DNA from 3 places in the Amycolatopsis sp. CA-161197 genome. Region 3 is predicted to be linked to each of the others. Evidence: riboswitches for the same ligand, from Rfam matches in the RefSeq annotation. Region 3 holds a riboswitch; each other region holds the start of a gene.

What was found. A riboswitch is a leader RNA that binds a small molecule or an ion and turns the genes downstream of it on or off. The one in region 3 is predicted to bind cobalamin.
Region 1: linked by a shared signal. The riboswitch ahead of metE (5-methyltetrahydropteroyltriglutamate--homocysteine S-methyltransferase) and the one ahead of ACQPXB_RS47820 (hypothetical protein) in region 3 are both predicted to bind cobalamin.
Region 2: linked by a shared signal. The riboswitch ahead of ACQPXB_RS33780 ((2Fe-2S)-binding protein) and the one ahead of ACQPXB_RS47820 (hypothetical protein) in region 3 are both predicted to bind cobalamin.

What each region holds. Positions count from the first base shown of each region.
Region 1 covers NZ_CP192059.1:3,174,205-3,179,220, forward strand. The annotation lists gene metE (5-methyltetrahydropteroyltriglutamate--homocysteine S-methyltransferase) at 1-1,855, opposite strand, end outside; cobalamin riboswitch at 1,956-2,158, opposite strand; gene ACQPXB_RS15230 (ribonucleotide-diphosphate reductase subunit beta) at 2,267-3,340, opposite strand; gene ACQPXB_RS15235 (ribonucleoside-diphosphate reductase subunit alpha) at 3,413-5,016, opposite strand, start outside.
Region 2 covers NZ_CP192059.1:7,177,804-7,182,819, reverse strand. The annotation lists gene ACQPXB_RS33790 (YybH family protein) at 1-285, opposite strand, end outside; gene ACQPXB_RS33785 (APC family permease) at 530-2,395, shown strand; adenosylcobalamin (AdoCbl) riboswitch at 2,435-2,530, shown strand; gene ACQPXB_RS33780 ((2Fe-2S)-binding protein) at 2,638-3,294, shown strand; gene ACQPXB_RS33775 (hypothetical protein) at 3,399-3,794, shown strand; partial or broken gene ACQPXB_RS33770 (cupin domain-containing protein) at 3,765-3,905, opposite strand; gene ACQPXB_RS33765 (hypothetical protein) at 3,943-4,230, shown strand; gene ACQPXB_RS33760 (flavin reductase family protein) at 4,220-4,705, shown strand; gene ACQPXB_RS33755 (flavin reductase family protein) at 4,714-5,016, opposite strand, start outside.
Region 3 covers NZ_CP192059.1:10,091,662-10,096,677, reverse strand. The annotation lists gene arfB (alternative ribosome rescue aminoacyl-tRNA hydrolase ArfB) at 1-60, shown strand, start outside; gene ACQPXB_RS47835 (GNAT family N-acetyltransferase) at 57-800, opposite strand; gene ACQPXB_RS47830 (VanZ family protein) at 1,007-1,666, opposite strand; gene ACQPXB_RS47825 (Gfo/Idh/MocA family protein) at 1,925-2,821, opposite strand; cobalamin riboswitch at 2,865-2,999, shown strand; gene ACQPXB_RS47820 (hypothetical protein) at 3,014-3,661, shown strand; gene ACQPXB_RS47815 (CbiQ family ECF transporter T component) at 3,651-4,727, shown strand; gene ACQPXB_RS47810 (ABC transporter ATP-binding protein) at 4,724-5,016, shown strand, end outside.

The DNA of each region.
Region 1 (5,016 bases), 3.6 Mb from region 3:
GCACCGCCCAGTCGAAGTAGGCCGAGTGCCCGGCCGCGCGCAGCGGCAGCAGCTCCCGCAGCGCCGGCTCGTCGACCTGGATCACGCGCACGCCCGCGGCTTCGAGGTCGGCCACCTCGTCGCGGATCGCGAACGCGACGTGCAGCGCGGTGTCGGCGAGCGGCTGGTCGTCGCGCACGAACGACCACGCGAGGATCGTGACCGGGCCGGTGAGCATGCCCTTGATCGGCTTGTCCGTGCGGCTCTGCGCGTACCGCGCCCACGGCACGGTCATCGGCCGCGGCCGCGAGACGTCGCCGTGGAGGATCGGCGGGCGGACGCAGCGCGAGCCGTAGGACTGCACCCAGCCGTGCTCGGTCGAGGCGAACCCGGCGAGCTGCTCGGCGAAGTACTGCACCATGTCGTTGCGCTCGGGCTCGCCGTGCACGAGCACGTCGAGGCCCAGCTCCTCCTGCAGCCGCACCACGCGGTCGATCTCGGCGTGCATCTCGGCCACGTACGCGGCTTCCTCGAGCGTGCCCGCGCGGTACGCGGCGCGCGCCTTGCGGACGTCGGTGGTCTGCGGGAACGAGCCGATCGTGGTGGTCGGCAACGGCGGCAGGCCGAGGGATTCCTGTTGCAGGGCCGCCCGTTGCTCATACGGCGCACGCACGGCGTCCTCGGGCTTCAGCGCCGCCAGGCGCTCGCGCACGGCCGCGTCCACCGGGTTCGTCGCGCGGTCTTCGACGGCCGCGCGCTCGGCAGACAGGTCCACCTGATCGCCGCGCAGCGCCCGCCCGAGCAGTACGACCTCGGCGACCTTCTGATCGGCGAACGCGAGCCAGCTCTTCAGCCGTGGGTCGAGGTTCTCGGCCTCGACGTCGTGCGGCACGTGCAGCAGCGAGCACGACGTCGACACGCTCACGTGCCGCGCGGTGCCGGCCAGCCGGGCGGCACGTTCGAGCGCACGGTCCGGGTCCGTGCGCCACACGTTGCGCCCGTCGACGACACCGGCGAGCACCTCGTTGTCGCGCAAGGCGCCTTCCTCCGCCACGGAGTCCACAAAGGACTCGTCGGTGACGAGGTCCACGGCCAGCGCGTCGATGGGGGAGCGGGCCAGCACTCCCAGCCCGCGACCGAGCCCGCCGAAGTACCCGGCGACGAGCAGCTTCGGCCGGTCTTCGGTCTTGGCCAGCACGTGGTACGCGCGGGTCAGCGCGTTGAGTTCCTTCGTGGTGCGGTCGCCGGCGAACGCCGGCTCGTCGAGCTGCACCCACTCGACGCCCTCGGCCTTCAGCGCGCACAGCAGCGCCGCGTACGCGGGCAGGAGCTCGTCGAGCAGCTCCAGCGGCTCGAACCCCGGCCGCGTCGCCTTGGCCAGCAACAGGAACGTGACCGGGCCGACGAGCACCGGTCGCGTCTCGATGCCCAGCTCCCGGGCCTCGCGCACCTCGTCGAGCGGCTTCGTGCCCGACAACGCGAAGCGCGAGTCGGGACCCAGTTCGGGCACGAGGTAGTGGTAGTTGGTGTCGAACCACTTCGTCATCTCGAGCGCCGGCTCGTCCTGCACGCCGCGCGCGGCCGCGAAGTACGTATCGAGCGGCGAGAGGCCGAGGCGGGTGAAGCGCTCCGGCAGCGCGCCGAACAGCTCGGCGGTGTCGAGCACCTGGTCGTAGTGGGAAAACGTGTTCGAGGGGACCGATTCCAGGCCGGCTTCGCGCAGCCGCGACCAGGTCCGCCCGCGCAGTTCGCGGCCGGTGGCGAGCAGTTCCGCCTCGCCGGTGGTGCCCGCCCAGTAGCGTTCCAGGGCGCGCTTCAGTTCCCGGGCCGGCCCGATGCGCGGGTACCCCAGGATCGTGGTGCCGATGGTGGTCACAGGCTCTCTCCTCGCGAGCTCGTTCGAGGCGAGCCCGGGCACGCGAGAACCGCGTCTTCGGTCAGGCCTGCTCCCACGGGGCCCGGACTCACGCACGCCGTCGGCGCACGTACCACGGGCAGGTCTTCGGACTCGTGGGCGCCGAGCTCGCGCCTACTCACCGTCGCTTCCCGGGCTCGCGCCCAGTGCTTGACCACGAAATCGTGGTGACGGCTTTCGTTCCCACTCACCGCTGCGGGGCAGTCCCGGACTCACACCGGGTTCCCTGTTGCCTCGCCAGGGTGCGGCCGCACGAAAAAAGCCCGGCCACGCCCTGGCGAACCAGTGGCGTGGCCGAGCCTAGCGGGTCGCGGCACCGGGTGGCACGACGTCCGCTGTGATCCCGGAGACCGGGATCGGTCCTGCAGTCGATCAGTCCCAGTCCAGCGCGCCGCCGGACTGGTACTCGATCACGCGGGTCTCGAAGAAGTTCTTCTCCTTCTTCAGGTCCATCGCCTCCGACATCCACGGGAACGGGTTCTCCGTCTCCCCGAAGATCGGCGCGAGGCCGATCTGCTGGGCGCGCCGGTCGGTGATGAAGTGCATGTACTGCTCGCACAGCTGCGCCGAAAGGCCGAGCATGCCGCGCGGCATGGTGTCACGCGCGTAGCGGACCTCCAGCTCGCACGCGTCGGTCAGCATCTGCCGGATCTCCGCCTGGAACTCTTCCGTCCACAGGTGCGGGTTCTCGATCTTGATCTGGTTGATGCAGTCGATGCCGAAGTTCAGGTGGATCGACTCGTCGCGCAGGATGTACTGGTACTGCTCGGCGATGCCGACCATCTTGTTGCGGCGGCCGAGCGAGAGGATCTGCGCGAAGCCGGTGTAGAACCACATGCCCTCGAAGATCACGTAGAACGCCACGAGGTCGCGCAGGAACGCCTGGTCGGCCTCCGGCGTGCCGGTCTCGAAGTCCGGGTTCTCGAGGTTCTGCGTGTACTTCAGCGCCCACGCGTCCTTCTCGGAGATGGACGGCACCTCGCGGTACATGTTGAACAGCTCGCCCTCGACCAGGCCGAGGCTTTCGCAGATGTACTGGAAGGTGTGCGTGTGCACGGCCTCCTCGAACGCCTGGCGCAGCAGGTACTGGCGGCACTCGGGGTTGGTGATCTGGCGGTACACCGCGAGCACGATGTTGTTGGCCACCAAGGACTCCGCCGTGGCGAAGAAGCCGAGGTTGCGCTTGAGCATCTGGCGCTCGTCCTCGGTCAGGCCGTCGGGCGACTTCCACAGCGCGATGTCGGCCTGCATGGCGACCTCGGTCGGCATCCAGTGGTTGTTGCACGCGGCGAGGTACTTGTCCCACGCCCAGCGGTACTTCATGGGCAGCAGCTGGTTCACGTCGGCGCGGGCATTGATCATGCGCTTGTCGTCGACGTTGATCCGGGCGGCGCCGACCTCGATCGCGCCGAGGCCGGTGGCGTCCGTGGTCTCCACGTTGGTCATCTAGAGGCTCCAAGAAAAGGCTCGTGAAGGGGTGCGGCCGGGTCTCGCCGGCCGCACCCCTTCACGAGGAGGTCACTGGCAGGCTTCGCAGTCGGGGTCGTCGATGCGGCAGGAGGCGCCTTCGGTGGCGACGAAGTCGATGTCGTCGACCTTCGGCAGCTCCTTCGGCTCGGCGGGCTTGGCGGCCGGGACCGCGGCGGGCACGGCCGCGGCGGGGCTCGCCGGCACGGCGGCCGACGGCGAGGGCAACGGTGCCGGCGAAGGAGCCGGAGCCGGCGTCGCGGCCGGAGCCGGAGCGGCGGCCGGGGCGGCCGAGACCGCGTTCAGCTTGCCGTCGGTGCCGCGCAGGGTGCTCTTCTCCACGTGCGTCGCCGACTGGGCGCGCAGGTAGTACGTGGTCTTGAGGCCCTTGTGCCACGCGTAGCGGTACAGCTCGTCGAGCTTGCGCCCGCTCGGCGCCGCGATGTAGAGATTCAGCGACTGCGCCTGGTCGATCCACTTCTGCCGGACCGAGCCGGCGTCCACGATCCACTTCGACTCGATCTCGAACGCGGTGGCGTAGAGCGCCTTCAGGTCGTCCGGCACGCGGTCGATCTGGCCGAGGCTGCCGTCGAAGTACTTCAGGTCGCTGACCATGACCTCGTCCCACAGGCCGCGGGCCTTGAGGCTCTTGACCAGGTGCGGGTTCACCACGGTGAAGTCGCCCGACATGTTCGACTTCACGTACAGGTTCTGGAACAGCGGCTCGATCGACTGGCCGACGCCGGAGATGTTTGAGATCGTCGCGGTCGGCGCGATCGCCATCACGTTGGAGTTGCGCATGCCGACCGTCTTCACGCGCTCGCGCAGCGGCGCCCAGTCCAGCGTCGTGGAGGTGTCGACGGCGAGGGCGTCGCCCTGGCGCGCGTCGATCAGCAGCTGCATCGAGTCGATCGGCAGGATGCCGCGGCTCCACAGCGAACCCTCGAACGTCTGGTATTGGCCGCGCTCCTCGGCGAGGTCGGTCGACGCCGAGATCGCGTAGTAGGACACGTGCTCCATGCTCACGTCGGCGAACTTCACCGCCTCTTCCGAGGCGAACGGCAGGCCGAGCTCGAACAGCGCGTCCTGGTAGCCCATGATGCCCAGGCCCACCGGGCGGTGGCGCAGGTTGGAGCGGCGCGCCTCCGGGATCGTGTAGAAGTTGATGTCGATCACGTTGTCGAGCATGCGGACGGCCGTGCGCACGGTCTTCTCGAGGCGGTTGGTGTCCAGGCCCTCGGGGGTGACGTGCTTGAGCAGGTTCACCGAGCCGAGGTTGCAGACCGCGACCTCGTCGATGTTGGTGTTCAGCGTGATCTCGGTGCACAGGTTCGAGGAGTGCACCACGCCGACGTGCTGCTGTGGCGAGCGCAGGTTGCACGGGTCCTTGAACGTGATCCACGGGTGGCCGGTCTCGAACAGCATCGTCAGCATGCGGCGCCACAGGTCGACGGCGCGCAGGCGGCGGAAGACCTTGATCTCGCCGCGGTCGGCGGCGGCCTCGTACTCGCGGTAGCGCTCGGCGAACGCGTTGCCGTAGAGGTCGTGCAGGTCCGGCGTTTCGTTGGGGGAGAACAGGGTCCACTGCCCGTCGGCTTCAACGCGGCGCAGGAACTCGTCCGGCACCCAGTTGGCCGTGTTCATGTCGTGCGTGC
Region 2 (5,016 bases), 2.9 Mb from region 3:
CGGGAGCTCGGTGCCGTCGGGGCGGGTGAACACCGGATCGACGTAGGCGGAAAGCACGCCCTGGGCGAGGGGGCGGATTTCCCGGATCTCGTAAACGACCGTCAATCCGACGGGCTGTTCTTCGTAGTATTCCTCGACGCCTTTCCGCCCGACGGAATAGCCGGGGTGCGCGCCCTGGAAGAGGGCGTCTTCGGTGAAGTAGTTCGCGACCTCGTCAGGTCGGTGCGCGTCGACGCCGTCCTTCCAGCCGTCGAGAACCCGGGTGATGACCGTTCGGTAGTCCATCTTGACCTCGGCAGATTCGCTCAAGTAGCAGACCGGTTGTCCCTCTCCACGAATACCGGGCCGGCGGCCCTTTCTCCAGGAGGGAGAGCCACTCACCATCGAGGCGCAGACTCCCAGCGGCCGAGGGGCCGCTGAACACCGTGGGCGGCCACGCATCAGGTGCCCGTTCACTTGGTGGAAAGGACCGTCAAGGAAACGTCAACGACGAGCACCGCCCGGACGGGTGAATCCCAATCTGTGCGGTGTGACTACGACGCTTCCCGCCAGCGACAGCAGCGAGACCGGCGACGCCGCCGAAAGTGGTGGTGAGCGGCACCGGCTTTCCGTCGTCGGCGGGCTGGCCGCCCTGTCCCTGGACGCGATGGCGTCGGTGGCGTACGGCCCCGAAGCGATCGTGATCGTGCTGGCCGTCGCGGGCGGGAGCGGGCTGGGGTTCACGCTGCCGGTCACGCTCGCGATCGCGCTGCTGCTCGGGGTCCTGACGCTGTCGTACCGGCAGGTGATCGCCGCGTTCCCGGACGGCGGCGGCGCGTACGGCGTGAGCCGGGTCCACCTCGGCCGCCGGGCGTCGCTGGTCGCGGCCGCGTCGCTGATCGTCGACTACGTACTCAACGTCGCGGTGTCCGTGGCCGCCGGCGTGGCGGCCCTGACGTCCGCCGTGCCCGCGCTGCTGCCCTACACGCTGTGGCTGTGCCTCGGGGTGCTGGCGCTGGTGACGGGCGTGAACCTGCGCGGAATCGCGGAGAGCGCGCGAGCGTTCATCGTGCCCACGGCGGTGTTCGTCGGGTCGATCCTCACGGTCGTCGTGGTCGGCCTGGTCCGCACGGGGCCCGCCGCGGCCGTCGCCGCGCCGGCGCCCGGGGTCAGCCTGCAGACCATCGGGATCCTGTTGCTGCTCAAGGCGTTCGCCAACGGCTGCGCCGCGCTCACCGGCGTGGAGGCGATCGCCAACGCCGTGCCGTCGTTCCGCCGGCCGCGGGTGCGCCGGGCCCAGCGGGCCGAGATCGCGCTCGGCGTGCTGCTGGCCGTCATGCTCATCGGGATCGCGGTGCTGATCGGGAAGTTCGCCATCCACCCCGTCGACGGCGTCACCGTGCTCTCGCAGGTCACCACCGCGTCGCTCGGCAACGGGTTCGGGTTCTACCTGGTGCAGTTCTCCACCGTGGTGTTGCTCGCGTTGGCCGCCAACACGTCGTTCGGCGGGCTGCCGGTGCTGGCCCAGCTGCTCGCGAAGCACAACAACCTGCCCCACGTCTTCGCGCTGCGCGCCGAACGCCAGGTCTACCGCTACGGCGTCGGCTTCCTGGCGATCACCTCGGCGCTGCTGCTCGTCGTCGCGAACGGCGACACGAACACCCTCGTCCCGCTGTTCGCGATCGGCGTCTTCGTCGGCTTCACCCTCTCGCAGATCGGCATGGTGCGGCACTGGTTGCGCATTCGCCCGCCACGCTGGCACGGCAAAGCCGTCCTCAACGGGTTCGGCGCGCTGCTCACCGGCATCGCCGCGATCGTGGTCACCGCGACGAAGTTCGGCGAAGGCGGCTGGCTCATCGTCGTCGCCCTGCCGCTGCTCGTCGCGGGCATGGAGTGGGTGCACCGCAGTTACCGTCGCATCGGCGACCGGCTCGGGCTCGGGCGCACCCCGCCCCCGCCGCGACCGAACCGGTCACTGGTCGTCGTGCCCGTGCACACGGTGTCCCGCCTGACGCGCGACGCGCTCGCCGCCGCCCTTTCGCTGGGCGAGCGCGTCGAAGCCGTCCACGTGACCCACCCGGGCGAGGAGGCCGCGGCGCGGGAGTTCGTGGCGTCCTGGGACCTCTGGCACCCCGGCGTGCCGCTCGTGCAGCTGTACGACGAACGCCGGCGGCTGGGCGAGCCCCTCGTCGAGCACCTGCGCGGCCACTCCGGCTGCCACGTCTTCGTCCTCATCGCGGAAGTCGAGCCGGACCACCCGTGGCAGCGCATCCTGCAGAACCGCCGCGGCGCCGTGCTCGCCCGCGCCCTGCGCCGCCGCGCCGACGCGGTGGTCTGCCGGATGCGTTTCCGTCTCGGGCAGCGGCCCGAACCGGGCAACGAGGGACGAACCAAAGTCCGCCGCGGTGCCAGGTGATTGACGGGCCCGCCGACGCCGCCGTACCGTTCTGGCCGCGTGACGGCTTCGAGAAGCCGGTGAGAGTCCGGCACGGTCGCGCCACTGTGAGCCCATCGTGTACCCGGTGGGCGAGTCAGGTCGAGGAGCCGTCACCTGTTCCACCCGCAAGGGACGCGTCATCCCGAAGGAGAACCGGACATGGCCAGGCTGAACACCTCCTGTCCCTCGGCCTCCATCTGCCTGCCGGTCGCCGTCGCGGTGTGAACCCGTTCTTCGCTTTCGACACGCACGCCGTGGGCGACGAGCCCGCCGCGCCGTGGCGTCCGCTCTCCGAAGTCCTCGACGACGGACCCGTGCTGCGCGAGCGCGTGACGCAGGTCCGCGCCGTGCTCGCCGCCGGGGGTGGCGACGTGGAGCTCCGGGTCGCCGCTTCCGTGACCCACCTGGGCCTCGCGGCGCGCCTCCTGTCGCCCGCCCTCGCACTCGCCGTGGGCGCCGGCGTCGTCCCCGACTTCTCCACCGCTTGGTGGCAGCCAACGACCGGCGGCGCGGTTCCGCTTTCGCTGCCCGAAACCGATGCTGTGGACGACGACCTGGTCGCGCTCTTCGACCACCGGGTCCTGAGTGGACCGTTGCGCCGGCTGCACCAGGCTCTCGCCGGGTTCTCGCTCTCGGCGACCATCCGCCGCGGCAACGTCGCCTCCGCCCTCAACGGCGCCGTCACGATGCTCCGCCGAGAACGTCCCGAGTGGACGGACGACATCCACCGCTTCCGCGACCGCCTGGAAGCCCTGCCGGTCCTCGCCGACACCGCCATCCACGAGGACGGCCGCTTCCGCCGCCGCAGCTGCTGCCTCATCTACCGCGCCGCGCCGAACCACGACGGCCCGAAATGCGGCGACTGTGTCCTGGCCTGACCCGTGCGGGTGATCGCGCTGTGGTGCGGCCTCGCGGCGGTCGTCGGTGTCGTCGGTGTCGTCGATTCGCTGACGCCCGGAGCGCCGCACCTGCCGCAGCAGAGTTGTTCGCGGCCGTTGCCGGGATCTTCGTGGTGGTCGGGATCGCCGCCGCGAAACTCGCGCTGAACCGTCCGGAGGTGCCTGCCTCGACGATGGCCCGCCACCTCTGGCGGAAGCTCCCCGCCCTGCTGCGGTGGGGAGCTCTGGCCGTGATCGCCGGTGGTGCCGTCGTCGCCGTGCTCGCCGCGCCGCGAGTGCCCTACGGCGTACCCGAGGTCACTCCTCACGGCTACCTCATGGTCACCCGTCAAGGCGATTTCTTGGTCAGCACCGCCGATTACCTCTACCTGCGCGCCGAGAACGAGCGGCTGATCGCCGCCATCGCACTCGTGGTCAACAGCGCGGCGGGAACCACCGCGTTCGCGTTGTCAGTGTGGTTCGCCGATCCGCACCCGTGACCAGTCGAGCTCGGCCAGGTTGACCACGATGGCCTCCTGTGTCGTGCGGGCGATCACCACGACGGCTTCGTTCTCCGGGTCCGGGTTCTCCTCCCGGTGCGGCACGAACGGGGTGCTCGACGCACAGCCGGCGGTCCAGCGCGGCGCCTTGGCCACTCCGGTGCCCGACGCGCTGCTTCGCGCGGCTTACCGGGCGGCCCCTCCGTTGCCCCAGCTTGTCCTCATCGGTGACGAAGACCCGCTCGCCGACCGCGAAACGCTGGCCCGCACGGTGAAGTCCGCGCCGCGCGCCCGCCTGTCCGTGGTCCGCGGCGCCCACCACGACGTGCTCAACGACCGGCAGCACCGCTCCGTCGCCGCCGAGGTCGTCAGCTTCCTCGAAACCCTCGGCAACGAACTGGTGCCGGTGATCTCGGTCGAGTCCAGTGCCTGGTGAGCCCGGGCTCGACCCCACCCTGCTGCGCGCCGCGTTCGGCGCCTTCCCGACCGGCGTGGTGGCGATCGCCGCGTCGGTCGGCGGCCGCGCTGTCGGTCTCGCGGCGAGCTCGTTCACGTCGGTCTCGCTCGCGCCGCCGCTGGTCTCCTTCTCGGTCGCGACCACGTCGCGCACGTGGCCCGCGCTGCGCCGCGCGCCCCGCCTGGGCGTCACCGTCCTCGCCGGCCACCACGGCGCCGTCGCCCGGCAGCTCGCCGGCCCCGCCGAAGGCCGCTTCACCGGCCTCCCCCTCACCACCACGGCCGACGGCGCCATCACCCTCGACGACGGCGTCGCGTGGTTCGACACCACCATCGAACGCGCGGTGGCCGCCGGCGACCACACGCTCGTCCTGCTCCGCCTGCACTCGGCGGCCCACGCCGCTGATGCCGCGCCGCTGGTGTTCCACCGCAGCGGTTTCCGGCCGGCGGTGTGATCGGTGCGTCAGCGATCCAGCGTCACGTGCGTGCCGAACGAACGACGGTGGTACGTGAGAGGCTCCCCGGCCCACCCCGACACCGCGAGGACGGACCCCAACACGACGATGTGGCCGCCGCCCTCCACCTCCTGCTCCACGGAACACGCGAGCCAGCCGAGCGCACCCGCAAACCGCGGCACGCCGTGGTCGACTCCCCACTCGACGCCTGCGAACTTCTCCTCGGGCGTGCGGCTGGTCGCGAACGTCCGGGCCAGCGCGGAATGCGACGAACCGAGGACGTTCAGCCCGAACCGGCCCGTCTCCCGGAT
Region 3 (5,016 bases):
GCCGCGAAGAAACGCCGCAGCGACGTGAAACGCGGCCGCGGCGGCCGGTTCGACGACTAGCTCACCGAGAGGTGCACGCACTCGCCGGCCGGCTCGTAGCCGACGCGGCGGTACACCGTGGCGATGCCAAGGTCGCCGGGGGTGAGAAATGCCGTGGGGCCACCTCGCTCGTGGACCAGGCGGGTCAGGTACGCCGTGATCGCCGACGCGATGCCGCGGCCGCGGTAGGCCTCGGCGACGGCGATGCCGGCGATCTCGGCCGCACCGTCCACGATGTCCAGCGCGAACCCGCCGCCGATCACCGCACCGGTCGCGGTGTCCTCGGCGCGCACGGCGCGGTCGCCGAACGAGCGGGTGCTCGCCAGCTCCGCGTCCGACACCTCCGGCGACGCGCCGAAGGCGACGTTCTGCGCCGAACGCAGGCTGCGCACGTCGGCGTCGGTCTCCGGAACGCGGAGCAGGATCCCGGCGGGTGCCGGGCGGTCCACGAAGCCGGCCGGGGTGCAGGTCATGAGCGGCACGCGCCGCTCGAGCGAATACCCCTGCGCGACGAGGAGTTCCTCCAGGCCGGGCGCGGCTTCGGTGAAGAACTCCAGCCGGGGCTGCCGGCCGCGGCGCGCGTACGCCTCGGTCAGCGCGGTGATCTCCTCGGGTGACGGCGCGGCGCCGTCGTCGGGGATCGCGTAGTTGAGCATCGGGTTGTCGCCGGTGCGGGAAAAGGTCGCGAGGAACGGGCCGATCCGTTCGACGTCACGGCCTCGGGGTGCGGTGGCACGGACATACGCCTGAAGGGCGGACATGCTGGGTGAACCCTTTCGGGGTCGAAGGAGACCCACGCGCGCTGCCGAAGCGGGCAGGGCATGGGAAGGACGGCTGACGGGCTCGCGTCAGGCCTGACCTCGGCCGTCGCGAGCAGCGGCGGCAAACATAGGCGTTCCTTCGTCCGAAGATCCGAGAGCTTTCAGTGTCCCAGCGGGCGCAAGCGATTTAGCGCGGTTCGGCCGGCTCAGCGCCGTTCCGGATGCCCGATCCCGGCGTAGCGCGTGTCCCACACCGACCGCGGCACGCGCAGGCGGACGGGCGCGTTGCAGACGGTCCGCCGCACCTGCTGCGGGATCGCGACCACGGGCACCACGTCGAAGTAGCGCCAGCCGCGGCGGGTCAGGGCGGCGCCCAGCATGGCGCCGATGGTGTTGAGCAGCACGTCGTCGGTCGAGGTCACGCGGCCGCTCTGGATGAGGAACTGCGTGGCCTCCACCAGCACGGACGCGCTCAGGGCGGTGAGCGCGATCCGGCTGAGCGACCGCAGCCGGCGCAGGCGCAGCGGCACGAGCGCGCCCAGCGGGCTCAGGAGGAGCAGATTGCCGACGACCTGCCAGAGCGATCCGTCGTCGGACAGCGCGGCGGTGAGGTCGGCGCCGGGCACCAGGTCGAGGGTGCTCCCCGAAGCGGTGCCGACGGGCATGATGACCAGGCAGAGCACGAGCGCGCCGAGCGTCACCGCCGTCACGTCGACTGCCGCGGTCGCCGACGCGTGGCCGAGGCTGATGTCGCTGCTTCTTCGCCGCCTCCGCGCGGCGAGCAAGGGCCAGCAAAGCAGCGCGTATGGCAACGCGATGGCCGTGATCGGGATGATCCCCCAGAAAGCGCGCAGCAAGGCACCCATGCGCTTCCCTTCTCGAACCCCTCTGAACTGCTTCTTCCCGCCCTCCCAAGATCAACCTTCGCATTGCCGGTTCGAGTCGGCATGCTCAGCGGGCCGCACTATTCGGTGATCTTTCCGGTGGCGCGAAACGGCTTCCCGTGGTTCGGTCGAGGCGCGGACCGTCCATAGTGGATGCTGTGGACAACCCTGTGGAAGGATTGCGCCGACTTGGCGGAAAGCCTTGGTTCACAACGGAAACCAAGGGTTTGAGCCTGTGTACTACCCGGCGAGCTCGCGCGCCTTCTCGATGAGCGCGGACAGGTGCAGGCCACGGTGGACGTCGCACGGGTGCGTGGTCGTGCCACTCGCGACCATGGCCGCGAAGTCGTCCAGCAGAGCCGTGTAGGCCTCCCCGGCGGTGCCTGGTTTGCGGCCGAGTGTCCGGTAGCCGTGCTCGCCGTAGACCGCGACCTCGACCACGGTCGGCTGAACCGGGAGCCGCAGCGACAGCGTCGCGGTGCTCGTCGCGCCGCCCTCGTGGGCGAACATCAGCTGCCACAGGTCGTCGGGACCGCGGTGGGCCGCGAGCACGTCGGTGATGCGGCCGAGGGCGGCGTCGAGCAGGTCGAACGCGTGCGGGCCGATGTCGGCGAGCGCGCCGCCGGACGCGTCGAGCCGCCACGCCGACGTCGAGTACTGCCCGCCGAGCAACGCGCCCGAAAGCCAGCGTGCGCCGCCGCCGCGCCAGCCGCCCGAGGCGGCGAGGCCGTCGAGCCATTCGCGCGTCTGCTGGGAGAACCGCAGCGTGAGCATCACGAGCGACGCGACGCCGGCCTTGTCCACGGCGTCGGCCAGCCGCTGCGCGCTCGCCAGGTCGGCGGCGATGGGCTTCTCGAGGATCAGGTGCTTGCCGGCCTCGGCCGCGCGCGTCGCGATCTCCGCCTGCACGGCGGGCGGCACGGCGAAGGCTAGGGCGTCGACCAGGGAGAACAACTCGTCGAGGTCGTCGGTGCCGACCGCGTCGTGGGCCTCGGCCAGCGGGCGGGCGCTGGTGACGCGGCGCGCCCACACGGCGGTGAGCTCGGTGCCGGGGTGTTCGGCCAGTCCCGGCGCGTGCACCGTGGTCGCCCAGGGACCGGTTCCGACGAGGCCGATGCGCAGCTGTCCGACGTCCACGCCCGGAAGTGTAGGTGTGTCCGGCGCCGCTTCCGGCGGGTACCTCCGGTGGGTTAACGTCGGTCAGCTGTACACCACGATCGGGGGAAGCCGGTGGGAATCCGGCGCTGACCCGCAACCGTGAGCGGCCGCCCGCGCGGCCGTGAGCCGGATCGCCCGCCGTGGTCCGACTCGATGCGAGGTTCATCAACGATGCGGTTGTTCCCTGCAGTCCGGCTCCTGGCCGTGGCCGCGCTCCTGGTCACCGCCGGCCTGTCCGGCGCGAGTCCCGCCACCGCGACCGTGCCCGGGAAGGGCACCGCGGGCTACTGTCCCGACGCCACCGGCGTGACGGTGGTGGTCGACTTCCAGGACCTCGGTGGCGACACCCTGATCCGCTGCACGCCCGGGCCGCAGGCCGACGGGGTGGCGGCCATGCAGAACGCGGGCCTCGACATCGCGGGCGTCGGCAAGTACGGCCTGGCGCTGATCTGCAAGATCGAGGGCAAACCGGTCGACCAGTCGTGCTCGGGGATGCCGCCGGAGAGCGCGTCGTGGAGCTTCTGGACGGCGACCGACGGCGGCAAGTGGGCTTCGAGCCAGGTCGGGGTGCAGGGCTGGAAGCCGCCGGCGGGGAGCTTCGAGGGCTGGTCGTTCGCGCACAACAAGTCCTTCCAGGACTACCCGCCGCCGCGGGTGGCGCCGGTGCGGAAGGCCAACGCGGCGGTGCCCGCGGCCGCGTCGACGGAATCCGGCGGCAGCGGCTTCCCGTGGAGCCTGGTGATCGGGCTCGTCGTGATCGTGGTGCTGGTCGTCGCCGGAGTGGTCGTCGGGCTGCGGCGCAGGCGTGCTGCCCGGTAACGCGCGGGCTCTGCACCCGGGTGCGTGGTGGGTGTGGGCGCTCGCGCTCGCCGTCGCCGCGAGCCGCACCACCAACCCGTTGCTGCTCGCGCTGGTGATCGCCGTGGCCGGGTTCGTGGTGGTGAACCGCCGGGGCGACGCGCCGTGGGCGCTGGCTTTTCGCGTGTACGCGCTGGTCGCGGCCGTGATCGTGGTGTCGCGCGTGCTGTTCCGCATCCTCATCGGCGGCGAGGACGGCGGCCACGTGCTGTTCACGCTGCCGACGATCCCATTGCCCGCCGCGGCCGCCGGGATCGAGCTGCTGGGGCCCACTTCGGCCGAGGAGCTGCTCGGCGGCTTCTACGACGGCCTGCGGCTGGCCACGATCGTGCTCTGCGTGGGCGCCGCCAACGCGCTGGCCAACCCGAAACGCCTGCTCAAGGCCGTGCCCGGTGCGTTGGCCGAGGTGAGCACGGCGGTCACGGTGGCGCTTTCGGTGGCCCCGCAGCTGGTGGAGAGCGTGCAGCGGGTGCGGCGCGCGCGCCGGCTGCGCGCGGCGCGTGGACGGGGGCTGAGGTTCGTGAAGGGGGTTTTCGTGCCGGTGCTGGCGGACGCGCTGGACCGCTCGCTCCTGCTCGCGGCGGCCATGGACTCGCGCGGCTACGGCCGGCGCGGGTACCTCGCACCGCGCGTGCGGGTGCTGATCGCCGCTTGCGTGCTCGCCGGACTGGTCGGGGTCGCCGTCGGGGTGTACGGGGTGCTGGACGGGTCGTCGAGCTGGCTCGGCGTGCCGATGCTGGTGGCGGGGCTGGCCGTGGCGTCCGCCGGGTTCGTGCTGGGCGGGCGGCGCATCCAGCGGACGACGTACCGGCCCGATCCGTGGCGGCTGCCGGAGACGTTGGTGGTGCTGTGCGGCGTCGCGTCGGCGGGGCTGCTGCTGGCTGCTTCGCCGGCTTCGTTGGCCACGTCGGTCAGCCCGCCGGCTTGGCCCACCTTGCCGTTGGTGCCGACGTTGGCCGTGCTGATCGGGGTGCTGCCGGCGTGGCTCGCGCCGCGGCCGCAGTCCGTTGTGGAGGTGACGCGGTGATCGAGTTCTCGCAGGTCACGGTCACTTACGACGGCGCTTCCGCGCCCGTGCTGCACGGCGTCGACCTCGTGGTGGAGGAAGGCGAACTGTGCCTGGTGGCCGGGCGAACCGGGGTCGGCAAGTCGACTTTTCTCGGTGCCATCAACGGGCTCGTGCCCCACTTCACCGTCGGCACGTTGGCCGGGCGGGTGCTCGTCGCCGGTCTGGACACCGCGACGCACCCACCGCGTGAGCTGGCGTCCGTCGTCGGCGTCGTGGGGCAGGACCCGCTCGCGGGGTTCGTCACGGA